Catenulispora sp. GP43: one gene and its partner. The protein of the gene in region 2 interacts with the protein of the main gene of each other region in a pairwise test. Links are inferred from orthologs where the notes say so. Each region holds a gene or a part of one and is shown on either strand. Other genes may lie near its edges.

The links.
Region 1: the proteins of ABH926_RS04655 (region 2) and rpe interact in binary tests that used the Escherichia coli proteins (3 or more experiments, as listed by UniProt). The link is inferred for Catenulispora sp. GP43 from one-to-one orthologs.

What each region holds. Positions count from the first base shown.
Region 1 is NZ_JBGCCT010000046.1:56,407-63,607, forward strand. The notes cover bases 1,976-4,962. They hold rpe (ribulose-phosphate 3-epimerase), read left to right. Parts: upstream 1,976-3,125; coding sequence 3,126-3,800; downstream 3,801-4,962. Other genes in these bases: ABH926_RS50065 (AMP-binding protein), read right to left, coding at 1,976-2,396; ABH926_RS50070 (helix-turn-helix domain-containing protein), read left to right, coding at 2,555-2,995; ABH926_RS50080 (serine/threonine-protein kinase), read right to left, coding at 3,808-4,962. Also shown: ABH926_RS50060 (SDR family oxidoreductase), read left to right, coding at 1-715; more of ABH926_RS50065, read right to left, coding at 699-1,975; more of ABH926_RS50080, read right to left, coding at 4,963-5,472; ABH926_RS50085 (riboflavin synthase), read left to right, coding at 6,090-6,761; ABH926_RS50090 (bifunctional 3,4-dihydroxy-2-butanone-4-phosphate synthase/GTP cyclohydrolase II), read left to right, coding at 6,791-7,201. UniProt on the Escherichia coli protein: Catalyzes the reversible epimerization of D-ribulose 5-phosphate to D-xylulose 5-phosphate.
Region 2 is NZ_JBGCCT010000002.1:220,345-227,548, reverse strand. Bases 995-3,984 are described here. They hold ABH926_RS04655 (sugar kinase), read right to left. Parts: upstream 2,973-3,984; coding sequence 2,016-2,972; downstream 995-2,015. Other genes in these bases: ABH926_RS04645 (hypothetical protein), read right to left, coding at 3,616-3,984; ABH926_RS04650 (bifunctional 4-hydroxy-2-oxoglutarate aldolase/2-dehydro-3-deoxy-phosphogluconate aldolase), read right to left, coding at 2,969-3,595; ABH926_RS04660 (hypothetical protein), read left to right, coding at 995-1,117. In the rest of the region: ABH926_RS04670 (ISL3 family transposase), read left to right, coding at 1-166; ABH926_RS04665 (transposase), read left to right, coding at 163-471; more of ABH926_RS04660, read left to right, coding at 524-994; more of ABH926_RS04645, read right to left, coding at 3,985-4,449; dgoD (galactonate dehydratase), read right to left, coding at 4,443-5,588; ABH926_RS04635 (FadR/GntR family transcriptional regulator), read right to left, coding at 5,585-6,301; ABH926_RS04630 (SDR family NAD(P)-dependent oxidoreductase), read right to left, coding at 6,350-7,117. UniProt on the Escherichia coli protein: Catalyzes the ATP-dependent phosphorylation of fructoselysine to fructoselysine 6-phosphate. Functions in a fructoselysine degradation pathway that allows E.coli to grow on fructoselysine or psicoselysine.

The DNA of each region.
Region 1 (7,201 bases), on a different replicon or contig from region 2:
GATCGGCGCGGCGATCGTGGAGACGCTGGCCCGCGACGGCTGGGACATCGGGCTCACCTACTGGCGTGCCTACGACGACCGCATGGACTGGGGCCGCGATGAGGAGGCGCTCGCGGCCATCACCGCGGACGCGCAGGCCCGCGGCGCGCGGGTCCACGCGGTCGAGGCGGACCTGGCGCTCGCCGAGACGCCGGAGGCGGTTTTCGCCGACGTGCGCGGTGCGCTGGGGGACGTCACGGCCCTGGTGATGGCGCACTGCGAGTCCGTGAACTCCTCGATCATGGACACCTCCGTGGAGGCGTGGGACCGGCACTTCGCGGTCAACGCGCGGGCGTCGTGGCTGCTGGTGCGCGAGTACGCCAAGGGCTTCGCCGGTCCGCACGGCGCCGGTCGGATCATCGCTTTGACCAGCGACGCCATCGTCCACAACCTGCCCTACGGGGCCAGCAAGGGCGCGCTGGACCGGCTCATGCTGGCCGCCGCGGTGGAGCTGCGCGAGCTCGGGGTGAGCGCCAACGCCGTCGATCCGGGGCCGACGCAGACCGGCTGGATGGACGACAACCTCGAGACCTACATCAGAGAACACACTCCGCTGGGACGCAACGGCGTTCCCTCGGACTGCGCGGAGCTTGTCGCGTTCCTGTGCTCCGCGCGCGGCGGCTGGATCAACGGACAGGTGCTGAACTCGGACGGCGGCTTCACCGCGGCCCGGTAGGGCCGGTGGGGCCGGTGGGGCCGGTGGCGAGCCCGAGGATCTCCACCGCCTGCTCCCGCATCTCCACCTTGCGCACCTTCCCGGTGACCGTCATGGGGAACCCGTCCACGACGTGCACATAGCGCGGGATCTTGAAGTGCGCGAGGTGTCCCTCGCAGAACGCGTGGACGTCCTCGGCGGTCAGCGGCTGCGCGCCGGGCCGCAGGCGGACCCAGGCCATCAGCTCCTCGCCGTACTTCTCGTCGGGGACTCCGATCACCTGGACGTCCTCCACGTCTGGATGCGCGTAGAGGAACTCCTCCACCTCGCGCGGATAGACGTTCTCACCGCCGCGGATCACCATGTCCTTGATGCGGCCGACGATGGCCACGTAGCCGTCGGCATCCATCTGCGCGAGGTCGCCGGTGTGCATCCAGCCGTCGGCGTCCACGGCCTCGGCGGTGCGCTCGGGCTCGTCCCAGTAGCCGAGCATGACGCTGTAGCCGCGGGTGCACAGCTCTCCGGGCTCGTCGGTGCCGAGGGTGGCGCCGCTGCCCGGGTCGACGATCTTGATCTCGACATGCGGGTGGACGCGGCCGACGGTGGCCACGCGGCGCTCCAGGCTGTCGTCGCGGCGGGTCTGGGTGGAGACCGGGGAGGTCTCGGTCATGCCGTAGGCGATGGTCACGTCCGTCATGCCCATCTCGCCGATGACCCGCTTCATCACCTCGACCGGGCACGGCGAGCCGGCCATGACGCCGGTGCGCAGGGAACTGAGGTCGTAGGTACCCGGGGACTTCTCCAGGAGCGCCAACTCCGCGATGAACATGGTGGGAACGCCATAGAGGACCGTGCAGTGTTCCTCGGAGACCGCGCGCAGGGTGTCGGCGGGGTCGAACAGCTGGCCGGGCAGCACCATGCAGGCGCCGTGGCTGGTGGCTCCGAGGTTGCCCATCACCATGCCGAAGCAGTGGTACAGCGGTACCGGTAGGCAGACGCGGTCCTCGTGCGTCCAGCCCTGGACTTCGGCGACCATGAAGCCGTTGCCCAGGACGTTGCGGTGCGACAGCGTCGCGCCCTTGGGGAATCCTGTGGTGCCGGATGTGTACTGGATGTCCACCGGGTCGTCGGGGTGCAGGCGGCTCTCGCGTTCGGCGAGCGCCGAGGCGGGCACCGTCGCGCCGCCCTCGACGAAGGTGGTCCAGCCGGGGGTGCCGATGTAGACGACGTCCTGGAGCTCGGGGCAGTCCTCGCGCACCGCGTTCACCATGGCGACGTAGTCGCTCGACTTCACCTGGGTGGCGGCGAACAGCAGGCTGGCCCCGGACTGCTTGAGGGTGAAGCGGATCTCGTGGACCCGGTACGCCGGGTTGAGGTTCACCAGTATCGCGCCGATCTTCGCCGCCGCGTACTGCACCAGGACCCATTCCGCACAGTTCGGCGACCAGATCCCCACCCGGTCGCCCTTGGCGACGCCGGCCGCGAGCATTCCGCGGGCCAGGTCCGTGACGGCCGTGTCGAACTCGGAGTACGTCCAGCGCCGGCCGGTCGCTGACTCCACCAGGGCGTCGCGCCCGGGGTGGGCGGCCGCGATCCGCGCCAGGTTCGCACCGATGGTCTCCTCCGGCAGAGGCGGGGAGTCGGGGCCCTTGCGGTGGGCTTCGAGGGCTTCGTCCCGGCTGCCAGCGTCGTTGCCGATCATGCCGTCTCACCTGCGCTTCTTCTGGGTTTCCTCTGGAGTCGACGTCAGGATTCGACACTAGTGGGTCGGTGCGGCGGCGTCGATGGGCCGCGCTGAGAGACACTCTCAGGGGCACGCGGTAATCTCCGAGTCAAGAGGTGTCTGCGATCGGAGGTGTGATGCGACAGGACAAGGGCTGGCTTCCCGGCCCTGACGCGCGGCCCACCAGGGCCCTGGCGCTGCTGATCACCGGCCTGACCGACGACGCGGTGGCGCGCCGGCTGGCGGTGAGCCGTCGGACGGTGCAGCGCGCGGTGCGGGACCTGATGGACGCCGCCGGCGCCCGGACCCGTATGCAGCTCGGCCACCACGCCGCCTGCGTCGGGCTGCCGATCCCCGATCTGCCGTCCGCGGTGGAGCCCCGGGACCGGCCGGCCCCGGCGGACCTGCGGCTGCTGGCGCTGCTGCTGGCCGACGCGCGGGTGGACCGCGTGCTCGGGGTCAGCCCGCGCAGCGTCGAGCGTGAGGTGCGGCGGCTGATGACGCTGGCCGGGGCGAAGAGCCGGGTGCAGCTGGGGTGGCTGGCGACGCGGTGGGGTTGGTTGCAGGGCGCGGATTGAGGGCGCGGACCGGCGACACAGACCGGCGACACAGACCGGCGACACAGACCGGCGACACAGACTGAAGTCATCCGGCGGCGGTGATCACGCTCGCGCGTTCCGCACCCCGCCGATCTGCCAGACTTTCCTCATGAGTCCCGTCCAGATCTCCCCGTCCATCCTCTCGGCCGACTTCGCGCGCCTGGCCGAGGAGGTCACCGCGGTCCCGTCGGCCGACTGGATCCACGTCGACGTGATGGACAACCACTTCGTGCCGAACCTGACGCTGGGGCTGCCGGTGGTGGAGGCGCTGGTGAAGGCCTCGCCGCGGCCGCTGGACTGCCACCTGATGATCGCCGACCCGGACCGCTGGGCGCCGGGCTACGCCGAGGCCGGGGCGGGCAGCGTCACCTTCCACGTGGAGGCCGCGCACGCGCCGATCCGGCTGGCGCGCGCCATCCGCTCGGCCGGGGCGCGGGCCGGGATGGCGCTGAAGCCGGCTACGCCGATCGAGCCGTACGAGGACATGTTGGCGGAGCTGGACATGGTCCTGCTGATGACCGTGGAGCCGGGCTTCGGCGGGCAGAAGTTCCTGGACGTGGTGCTGCCCAAGATCCGGCGCACGCGGCAGATGATCGACCGGCACGGCGGGTCGGTGTGGCTGCAGATCGACGGCGGCGTCGCCGCGGACACCATCGAGCGCTGCGCCGAGGCCGGGGCCGACGTGTTCGTCGCCGGCTCCGCGGTCTACGGCGCGGAGGACCCGGACCGGGCGATCCAGGCGCTGCGTGCCCAGGCCGAGGCGGCCGGCGCGCGGGTTGCCTGAGACAGCCTCACTGTGCCGGAGCCGCGGCCCCGGCTTCTTCAAGGGGCCGGACGAGGCAGAAGCTGACCGAGGATCCGGTTTCCACGTCCGCGTGGCCGAGGGCGTGGAACTTCTTGCAGACGTCCGGGTCGGCCTGGTCCTCGCGGGCGGTGACCCGGCGGCCGTCGGCGCTGGACCGGGCCTTCGCCGCGGACAGGGTGCCCGTGATGTGGCCGGCGGAGTCCACCTTGACGAAGTCGCCGGCCTTGACGCTGCTCACGTCGAACGACGAGGTCCGCATAGTCGCGAACAGCACGCCGCCGATCGTCGCCAGGACCAGCAGCGCCAGTATCACGGCGCGCGGCCGCAACCGTGCCGGCTGCCGGACCGGCGCGCCGGAGTTGTGCGGGCGCGGCACGGGGCGCTGACCGGTGCCGGTGGGCCGGCGCTGTTCGGGGCCCGGCCCCGGCCCCTGCCCCTGGACGCGTCGCCGCTGATCCGTGTTCTGCGACAGGCGGTTGCCGGTGTCGCTCGGCCGCCGCGGGGGGACGCCGGCCTGCCTGCCCGGCCCACCTGGTCCACCTGGTCCATCTGGTCCGCCGGAGCCTGCCGAGCCGGCCGTTCTGCTTGACCCGGTCGGTCCGCCGGCCCCGCCCGACCAGCCTGAGCTACGCGACCCGCCCGACCCGCGCGGCGTGGTCGTTCCGTGTGCTGTGCCCGAACCGTGTGCTACGCCGGGACCGTGCGACGTCCCCGAACCTCGCGAGGTGGTCACCGCCGACCCGCGCCCGGACGGAGTGCCCGGCCGGTACGGCGTACCGGCCGTCGGCGCCGCGAGCGTCCGATCCACCGCCGCCGTCCGCTCCACCGGCGCCGCCTCCCGCGCCGCGAGCAGCGTCCGCGCCTGCGCGATCCCGGCCCGGGCCCCGGGCTCCTTCTCCAGCAGCCCGGTGATCAGCGGTGTCAGCCGCCCGGCCCGCACCGGCGCCGGGGCCTCGTCCAGGATCACCGCGGTCAGCGTCCCGGTCGCGGTCTCCCGGTGGAAGGGCGAGAAGCCCTCGACCGCCTGGAACAGCGTCACGCCGAGCGAGAACAGGTCGCTGATGGCCAGTCCCTCGGTGCCGCGGGCCCGCTCCGGCGCGATGTACTCCACCGATCCCAGGAAGCTGCCGGCCGCGGTCAGCGCGGTGTCGGTGTCGCCGATCGCGATGCCGAAGTCGGTCAGCAGCACCTGTCCGTCGTCGGCCAGCATCACGTTCGCCGGCTTCACGTCGCGGTGCACGATCCCGGCGGCGTGCGCCGCCTCCAGCGCGTCCAGCAGCGCGCCGGCGACCAGGGTCGCGTGCGGCACGGACAGCGGGCCGAACGCCTCGACGTGCTCCTCCAGCGTGTGGCCGGCGACCAGCTGCATCACGGTCCACGGCACGCCGTCCTCGACCACCACGTCGTGCACGGCCACCACGTTCGGGTGGTCGCGCAGCCGGGCCGCGTTGCGGGCCTCGCGCTCGGCGCGGCGCAGGCGGTCGTCGGCGTCGGGCCCGGCGGCCGGCAGGTAGACCTCCTTGACCGCGACCTCGATGCGCAGCGCCTCGTCGGAGGCGCGCCAGACCCGGCCCATGCCGCCGGAGCCGAGCCGTGCCAGCAGCCGGTACCGGCCGCCGACCAGCTGCCCCGGCTCTGCCTGTCCAGCCATGCGCGTCCCCCCGGATCAGTGGTTTGTGTCGAGCTCAGGCTACGTGCTCATGCTTGCCGGGTGAGCCTACTGGCTGCGAAGTCAAAGGAGCGTTCACCCCAGTCCGCGCCGGTGTTCGCCCCACCGAACGATCTCGATCCCTGAGACGGGCGGCGGCGTGCGGCTATCCGGTAAAAATAGAACGTGTTACAGTTCTACGTGGAGCCAGGGGTGATGCGCACCACGCCCGGACCGCCCGGGAATGAATCGCGTGGCACACTGGTTCAGAACGACGAACGCGTGCTCCGGGGTCGGTGGAATTCCGAACCGGCGGTGACAGTCCGCGAACCGCTCGTTCGCTTCGGCGAACGGGTGGCCGATCCGGTGGAATTCCGGGACCGACGGTTAAAGTCCGGATGGGAGGCTGCACGCGACGGGCGTGCCGCCTCGCCGTGTCCGCACGGGACCGGCGCCGGTTCACGTCCCGTCGCGGCGTTCGCGACGGCTGCCGCCGATCTGGCGGAGTATGCCGTGGCGCGCCGCCTCCCCTCACGCACCCCCCTTCCCGGAGCCCGGGTTCGACAGGTTCGAACCGAGTGCCGACCGGCACGCGGATGAGGCGGATAGGGGAGCACACCGTGTTCACAGGCATCGTCGAAGAGCTCGGCCGCGTCGTCGCGCTGGACGTGGAGGGCGACTCCGCACGGCTGCGGGTGGCCGGACCGCTGGTCACCTCGGACGCCGAGCACGGCTCCTCGATCGCCGTCAACGGCGTGTGTCTGACCGTCATCGAGGCCGCCGACCAGGCCGCGCAGGCCGGGGAGTTCACCGCCGACGTGATGGCCGAGACCCTCGAGAAGTCCAGCCTCGGCGACCTCAAGCCCGGCGACCCGGTCAACCTCGAGCGCCCGATGAAGCTCGGCGCGCGCCTGGGCGGGCACCTGGTGCAGGGGCACGTCGACGGCGTCGGCACCGTGCTGGAGCGCATCCCGGGCGAGCACTGGGAGGTCGTCCGGGTCTCGCTGCCCTCGGCGCTGTCGCGCTACGTCGTGGACAAGGGCTCGATCACCGTGGACGGCATCTCGCTGACCGTGGTCGAGGCCGCCGCGGACTCCTTCACCGTGAGCCTGATCCCGACCACGCTTGAGCTGACCACGCTGGGCAGCAAGGGTCCGGGCGCGCCGGTGAACCTGGAGATCGACGTCATCGCCAAGTACACCGAGCGGCTGCTCGGCCTGGGCGACACCACCGCCGACCAGTCTGCGAGCGGCGTCTCCGGCGCCGCGGTGATCGGCGGGCAGCGGGCATGAACGACACCGACATACAAGGAGATCGCGGTATGAGCACCGTGGAAGCCGGTGTCGTGGAGGACACCGGGCACAGCGAGGTCACCGGGCACAGCGAGGCCACCGGGCACAGCGAGCCCATCGTCCTGGACACCATCGAGCGCGCGCTGAGCGAGCTGGCCGCCGGCCGTCCGGTCGTGGTGGTCGACGACGAGGACCGGGAGAACGAGGGCGACCTCATCTTCGCGGCCTCGCTGGCCACGCCCGAGGTCGTCGGGTTCACCATCCGGTACTCCTCCGGGGTGATCTGCGTGCCGCTGCCGGCCGCCGACGCCGACCGGCTCAACCTGCCCCCGATGACCGCGATCAACCAGGACCGCAAGGGCACCGCCTACACCGTCTCGGTGGACGCCCGCGACGGCGTGAGCACCGGTATCTCGGCGGCCGACCGGGCCCGCACCATC
Region 2 (7,204 bases):
GACCCGCTCAGCCGCGCGGATGCACGCCGACCACCTAGATCCGATGGTGGAAGACCTGATGGCGCTGCCGAAGAAGATCGGCGTCCCGATCCTGGCCGCCTGGAATGTGAAGGAGGACCTGATGGACCTCCTCGCGCTGCACGGCACCGGCCCGACCGCGCCATGATCCGCGGGCTGCTCGTCCGCTTCTACGAATCCGCCGCCGCCTCCGGCCTGCCAGAGATGGAACGTCTCGCGAACACCGTTTCCACCTGGTGGCCGCAGATCCTCGTCGCGATCACCACGGGCGTCACCAACGCCGCCTCCGAAGGCGTCAACCGCCTGATCAAGACTGACGCCCGCAGCGCGTTCGGCTACCGCAACCCCGCAAACCAGCGCCTGCGCGCCCGCTGCGCCACCACCCGCCGCGCCCGAGGGCACCTCAGCCGACGCACTAGCGGCCGTCACAGCCAGCCGCGAAGGAACGTGTGAAGAAAAGCGACCCCCGGCACATCCCGGACGCTCGCGCTGCAAGGATCGCGTCATGGCTGAGCCAAGGACGGTTCCTGAAGCGCAAAGCCCAGCAGGGCGGCGCGGCCGAGGCTGTTTCTGGGCGCTGGCGGTCGTCCTGGCGTTGAGCGCAGCCGGCTATGCCACACGTCAGGCGGTGGCGCCATGCTGGCCCGAGGACCCCACGCGAACCGATCCACACTCCTACCACCGCAACGAGTGTTCGTCCGGCTGGACCAATTCGGCAACCGGCACCCTGACAGGGGCTGTGCAGTACTACCGCATCCCACTACCGCCGACGTCCAGCGATGTGCGCTACTACAGCGACGACAACTCATTCAACGGCCCCGACACGCTGTTCTTACGTTTCTCCGTCCCGGCGCCAGACACGGCGACCCTTCTGAAGACGCTTGCCGCTGTGCCGACGGCAAAGACCGCGGACGAGGTGACGGCTGACACCGGCCGACCCCAGTCATTCGTGCAAGGGCTCGGTCCAGACTGGAGCGAGGACTCCACAGAGGGATCCGCGGTCTACCAGTGGGACGGGGCGTCATCCGGCAACATCATCGTCGAGAGACGATCGACAGACACGGTCGTCATCCTTGTCATCGCCCAGAGCATGGGGTAAGCGGCCCCAGAAAGCTGCACCCATCCCAGGACCAGCACGTAGATGATCAGCTACTTGATGCCACACCCAAGATTGATGAGCCAGGATGGTATCCGGGGTAACGAACAGACGTAGTCCAGCGCGGCACGCTTTGGGTGCTAGACCGAGCAGCAGCGCGATGATCGCGCGATCGGCCCAGTCAGGTCGCGGACGTCTTCCTGCCGCGGCGAGTTGGCGCTGCAAGACGGCCAGGACGTAGGCGAAGCGCAGGCACACGAGAACTCACGATCCCACCGCCGGTCAATTGCCGTCACCATGATCTGGATAGGCGGCCGGACCAGCATGGATGAGGTTCTCGGCAAGGACACAGGTCACTCCACTGCTTCAGCTTCTTGCGCATGTCTTCGCCGGCCGCGTCCGAGGCAGGATCCATGTCGGTGATACAGGCCACGCGCACCGGCAGTTCTGCTTTGTCGTTGCGCTGAAAGATACGTGCGTAGCGGAACAGGCCGACGTGGCCGCCGTTGACGATGCTGACGCCGCTGCGGCTGAACGAGTGCCCCGGAGCAGTGGCCGGCGCCGACAGCAGCAGGGCTTTGGCGGGCGATCCACCGCGGTGGCTCGCCCGAGCCGGGTGATGCCGGGCCCGGCCGCGACGATCCAGTCTCCGATGGTCCCTTCGAGCGGGGCGACCGCGCCGCGCGGAAGCTTCAGACCGGCGATACGCGTGCGCGGCGCCGGCCGTCGTCACCGGGTTCGGCCGGGATCTCGAACAGGCGTCCGGAGAGGACGCCGACGAAGACGAGGCCGCCGCCGGCCCAGCGGGCGCCTTCGGCGAATGCGAACCCGCCCTCGGCCCAGATCTCGACCGCCTCGGCGGGGATGGTGCTGATCGCGGGTCTCCGCGGCTCGTTCCTGGTCAGCGGAGGGTGGTGCCGGACGGATGGTCGAGCAGTGCGAGGCTGTCCCGGGTGGGCAGGCCCTCCCAGTCGCCTTCGGCGGCGACGGCGAAGGCGCCGGCGGCCACTGCGCGACGGAGCCGCCGGTCGAGGTCCAGGCCGTCCAGGAGGCCCGACAGATAGCCGGCGACGAAGGCGTCGCCCGCGCCGACCACGTCGACCACGGGCACCTGGTGCGCCTCGGCGTGGGCGCTGGCCGCGGTGGTGAACACGTCGGCCCCGTTGCCGCCGCGAGTGAGCACGAGTTCGCGGGTGCCTTCGGTCAGGAGCGCGTCTACCAGGGCCTTCTCTTCCAGCACGGGATCCGCGCAGACCAGGTGCAGTTCGTCGGCGGAGGCGATCAGGATGTCGGCCAGGCGGGTCAGGGGCAGCAGCGTTTCCCGTGCGCGCTGCGCTGACCACAATCTGGAGCGGTAGTTCACATCCAGGCTGACGGTGATGCCGAGTTCGCGTGCTTCACGGGCCGCGGCCAAGGCGGCTTCGGCACAGGTCGGGCTCAGCGCCGGGGTGATCCCGGTCAGATGCAGAAGGCGGACTCCGGGCGACAAGGCGGGCAGCACGTCCTCGGGGCACAGGGCTGATCCCGCCGACCCGCCACGGTAGTAGGAGACCTGGATCAGGCCGCCTATACGTCTTTCGCGTGCCAGCAGGCCGGTGGGTCGGCCTTCGCCGTCGATGTGGGCGTGGCTGACGTCGACTCCTTCGGCGAGCAGGGTTCGGAGAACCAAGGCGCCGAACTCGTCGTCGCCGACCCGCCCGATCCAGCACGAGCGGTGCCCGAGACGGGCCAGGCCGATGGCGACGGTGGATTCGGCTCCGGCGACGGAGAGGTTCATCGGTGCGCCGAGCCGGACCGGACCGGTGGCGCGCAGCGCCGCCATGGTCTCGCCGATGGTGACGACGTCCGGCGTGGTCACGCGGCCACCGCCTCGGCCATGCGCAGCCGCCAAGCCGCGGCGCGGGCGCGCAGGCCGTCGTGGCCGCCGCCGGACGCGGCATCGCCGATCAGCGGCGAACCGACCCCCACGGCGGCCGCGCCGCCGGCGAGGTAGGCGGCTGCGCCGTCGGCGTCCACTCCGCCGACCGGGACGAACGGCACAGTCGGGAACGGATCCCTCAGCGCCTTGAGATACGGTGGTCCGCCGAGGGAGGCGGGGAAGACCTTGACCGCGGTGGCGCCGTAGGCCAGGGCCCCGATCACCTCGCCGGGTGTCAGGGCGCCGACGAACGTCGGCAGTCCGGGCGGGCCAGCCTCGCGCAGGTCCGGGCCGAGTCCGGGGGTGACCAGGAAGGCGGCTCCGGCGTCGGCGGCTCGCGCCGCGTCGGCCGCTGTGACGACGGTGCCGGCGCCGAGCAGGGCGTCGGGGCCGAGTTCGCGCCGGGCCTGTTCGATCACCCAGAGCGCGTTCGGGGTCGTCAGGGACACCTCGCTGGCGGTCAGTCCCTCCTCGGCGAGGATCAGGATGGTGCGCAAAGCAGCCGTCGGGTCGGAGCCGCGAACGATGGCGAGGGTCCGGTGGGGGAGTGCGGTGACATCCATGGCTTCGTGTCTCTCGGGGATCAGTGTTCGTGGCGGCGGGCCGCGGTGATTTGTAGTGCCCACCGCAGTTCTCCGGTCGGTGGCACGACGGCGGCGTCGTGCGGCCCGGCGTCGGCAAGGTCGAAGACGCTGCCGAGCATGGGCTCGACACCGACGCTGCGATACGGCGCGGAGTGTGGGAAACCGCCCATATTGCGCCATAGTGCGATCGAGACGGGCACATCGGGTTCCGCGTACAAGCGGAGGTTCAGAACGTCGGGACCGTCCGCGACTCCGATCGCGTCGCAACCGACCAGGACCGCGCCGACCGCGGTACCGTCGTCGGGACCGAGGCGGTCCAGGCGCAGTCCGCGGGGTTCGGGCCAGTTGCCGGTGACGTACGGCGCTGAGCTGGGCCAGGTGTCGGTCAGAAGTCCCGCGGCTTCGGGGAACAGGCGGGTCGGTGTGCCCTCGGGCGCGGACAACACAGCTTGCTCAGACAGGTCGAGCAGGGCGTGCGCCGCCCACAGGAACCGGTAGCCGGGTTCGGCGCGCAGTGTGTAGACGAGGTGCAGCGCCGCGGGCCCGGCGATGATCCGGCGGTCCAGCTCGAAGTCAGGACATTGCACCATGGTGCGACCGCTGTGCGCCCGCCAGGGCCGGGACCATGCGTCGCCGTGGTCGGGGAGCCCCCGAATCGTGGGAACGCATTCCTCCACGCCGCCGACGTCGACGAAGGCGTCGCCGGGGCGCACCGTCCGGCGCGCCGGATCGGGGCGCCGCCACAGCCATTCCCTGCCGCCCGCGCGCAGTGACGTCCAGCGCCCGCCGCGCTCGGCGTCGAACTCGACGGCCGGCTGCTGGACGGTCACCATTCTGCGAACGACCCGTCCGCGTGCTGCCAGACGGGGTTGCGCCACCGGTGGCCGACTTCGGCCGCACGGCGCACCGCCGCCTCGTCGATCTCGATGCCCAGCCCCGGCCCGGTGAAGCGCTCGATATGGCCTTCGCGGACGCGCAGCGGCTCGGGGTCGGCCAGGTAGTCGAACATCTCGTTGCCGCGGTTGTAGTGCAATCCCAGGCTCTGTTCCTGGATCAGGAAGTTGGGTGTCGCGAACGCCAGTTGCAGGCTGGCGGCCAGGGCGAGCGGGCCGAGGGGGCAGTGTGGGGCCACGGCCACGTCGTGGGTCTCGGCGGCGGCGGCGATGCGTCGCACCTCCGAGATGCCGCCGGCGTGCGACAGGTCCGGTTGGGCGACCGCTATGCCGGTGGTGAGCACGTCGCGGAAATCCCAGCGGGAGAACAGCCGCTCGCCGACCGCCAGCGGGACGCTGGAGCATTCGACGAGGCTGCGCAGGTCACGCGAGTACTCGGGGAGGACCGGTTCCTCGACGAACAGCGGTTGCAAGGGTTCGAGCATTGGAAGCAGACGGCGTGACATGGCCGTGGACATCCGGCCGTGGAAGTCGACCACGACGTCGCGGTCTGGACCGAGGACCGCGCGGACCGCGGCGACCCGCTCGACGACCGCCTCGGCCTGCGCGGGGGTGTCGATGTGCCGCATCTGGGCGGAGCCGTTCATCTTCACCGCGCTGAACCCGGCCTCGGCCTGGGCGGCGGCCAGTTCGGCCACCTCGGTCGGCCGGTCGCCGCCGATCCAGGCGTAGACGCGGGCGCGGTCCCGCACCGGGCCGCCGAGCAGTTGGTGGACCGGCGCGCCGTAGGCCTTGCCGGCCAGGTCCCACAGCGCCTGGTCGATTCCGGCCACCGCCGAGGACAGCACCGGGCCGCCGCGGTAGAACCCGCCCTTGGTGAGCACCTGCCAGTGGTGCTCGATGCGCAGCGGGTCCTCGCCGACGAGGTAGTCGGCGAGTTCGTGGATCGCGGCGCGGACGGTCTCGGCCCGGCCCTCCACCACCGGCTCGCCCCATCCGGTGATGCCCTCGTCGGTCGCGACGCGCAGGAACAACCACCGGGGGGCGATCAGGAATGTCTCCAGCGATGTGATCTTCATCCGGACTCTTTCGGGTGCGTGCGGGATATCACGGTCCGCAGGTCGGCGGTGGCCTTGGCGAGCAGATCCTCGACGGCTCGCGCTGCCGCGTCGGGGTCCTGGGCGCGTACCGCGTCGAGGACGGAGCGGTGGGCGGGTACGGCGTCATCGGCGTGTTCGGCGCCGTGGACGAACCGGTCGCGCACGCGCAGCCCGGCCTCGATCACGACTTCCATCCGGGTGAGCAGTTCGTTGTTCGCCGCGGCCAGCAGCGCCCGGTGGAACAGCAGGTCGGCTTCGACGTTCGCTTCGACGTCGCCTTCGGCGGCGGCCATCGCCGCCAGCGCCTCCTCCAACGCCGCCAGGTCCTGCTCGGTGCGGCGGGCGGCGGCCAAGCGGGCGCCGGCTGGCTCGACGATGGCGCGGACCTCGGCCAGGTTCTCCAGGAAGCCCTCATCCGGTACGCCCATGCCCTGCCAGCGCAGCAGATCCGCGTCGAGCAGGTTCCAGTCGGCGCGGGGCCTGATGAAGGTGCCGCGTTTCTGCCTGGAGTCGATGAGCCCCTTGGACGCCAGCACTCGAAGCGCTTCGCGGACCACGGTCTTGCTGACGCCGAGTTCGGCCTCGATCTTGTCGGGGTACAGCGACTGGCCTGGGGCGTAGACTCCGCGCACGATGCGCTCGCCGATCGCCTCGACGGCCTGTCCGTGCAGTCCTCGCGCCGTGGTGTTCATGAAGGGCCTTTCGTTCGCGCCGGTTCGCGGCGTGGATGGTGGTGTCAGTCAGGAGGATGATTTGACCACTGACCATCCGCCGTCCACTACCAGCGTCGTTCCGGTGATGTAGGAGGCGTCCGCCGAAGCCAGGAACGCCACCGCGGCGGCCACCTCTTCCGGCCGTCCGAATCGCTTGGCCACGGTCTCGGCGACGCTCGCCGCGCGGGCGTCCTGCTCGACGCGGTCCCAGGCCGCCGTCATGATCGGCCCGGGGACCACGGTGTTGACCCGGACCCGCGGTCCGTACTCCACGGCGAGCTGCCGGCCCAGCGCGCACAGCGCCCCCTTGGCCGCGGCGTATGCCGGATGACCGGGCAGGCCGATCAGCGCGTGGACCGAGGAGGTCAGGACCAGGCAGCCTTCGTGTTCGGTCAGCAGCGAGGCGAAGGCGCGCATGCCGAGCCACGAGGCCTTCAGCGTGACGGCCATCTGGCCGTCCCACTCCTCCTCGGTCAGCGCGTGCGCCGCCTTCACGACGACCGTGAACGCGTTGCTGTGCAATACATCCAGGCGGCCATACCGCTCACGTACGTGCGAAGCCAACGCCTCCCACATCGCCGCCGAGGACACGTCGCCCGGCCAGTACTCGGCCCGGCCCGCGGCGAACCCGATGTCGCGCACCACCTCGCGGGCTTCCTCGTCGGCGATGTCCACCACCACGACGGCCGCGCCCTCGGCGGCCAGCCGCCGTGCTGTCGCCGCACCGATCCCGCTCGCCGCGCCGGTGATCACCGCGACCCGACCGGCGAACCGGTGACTCCTCTGCTCGTTCACGGCTCAACGATAGGCTCTGATAATTATTTATGCAATAATCTTGACAGCTCCGAGAGCCCGCTCTTAGGGTTCGAGAGCTGCGACGAC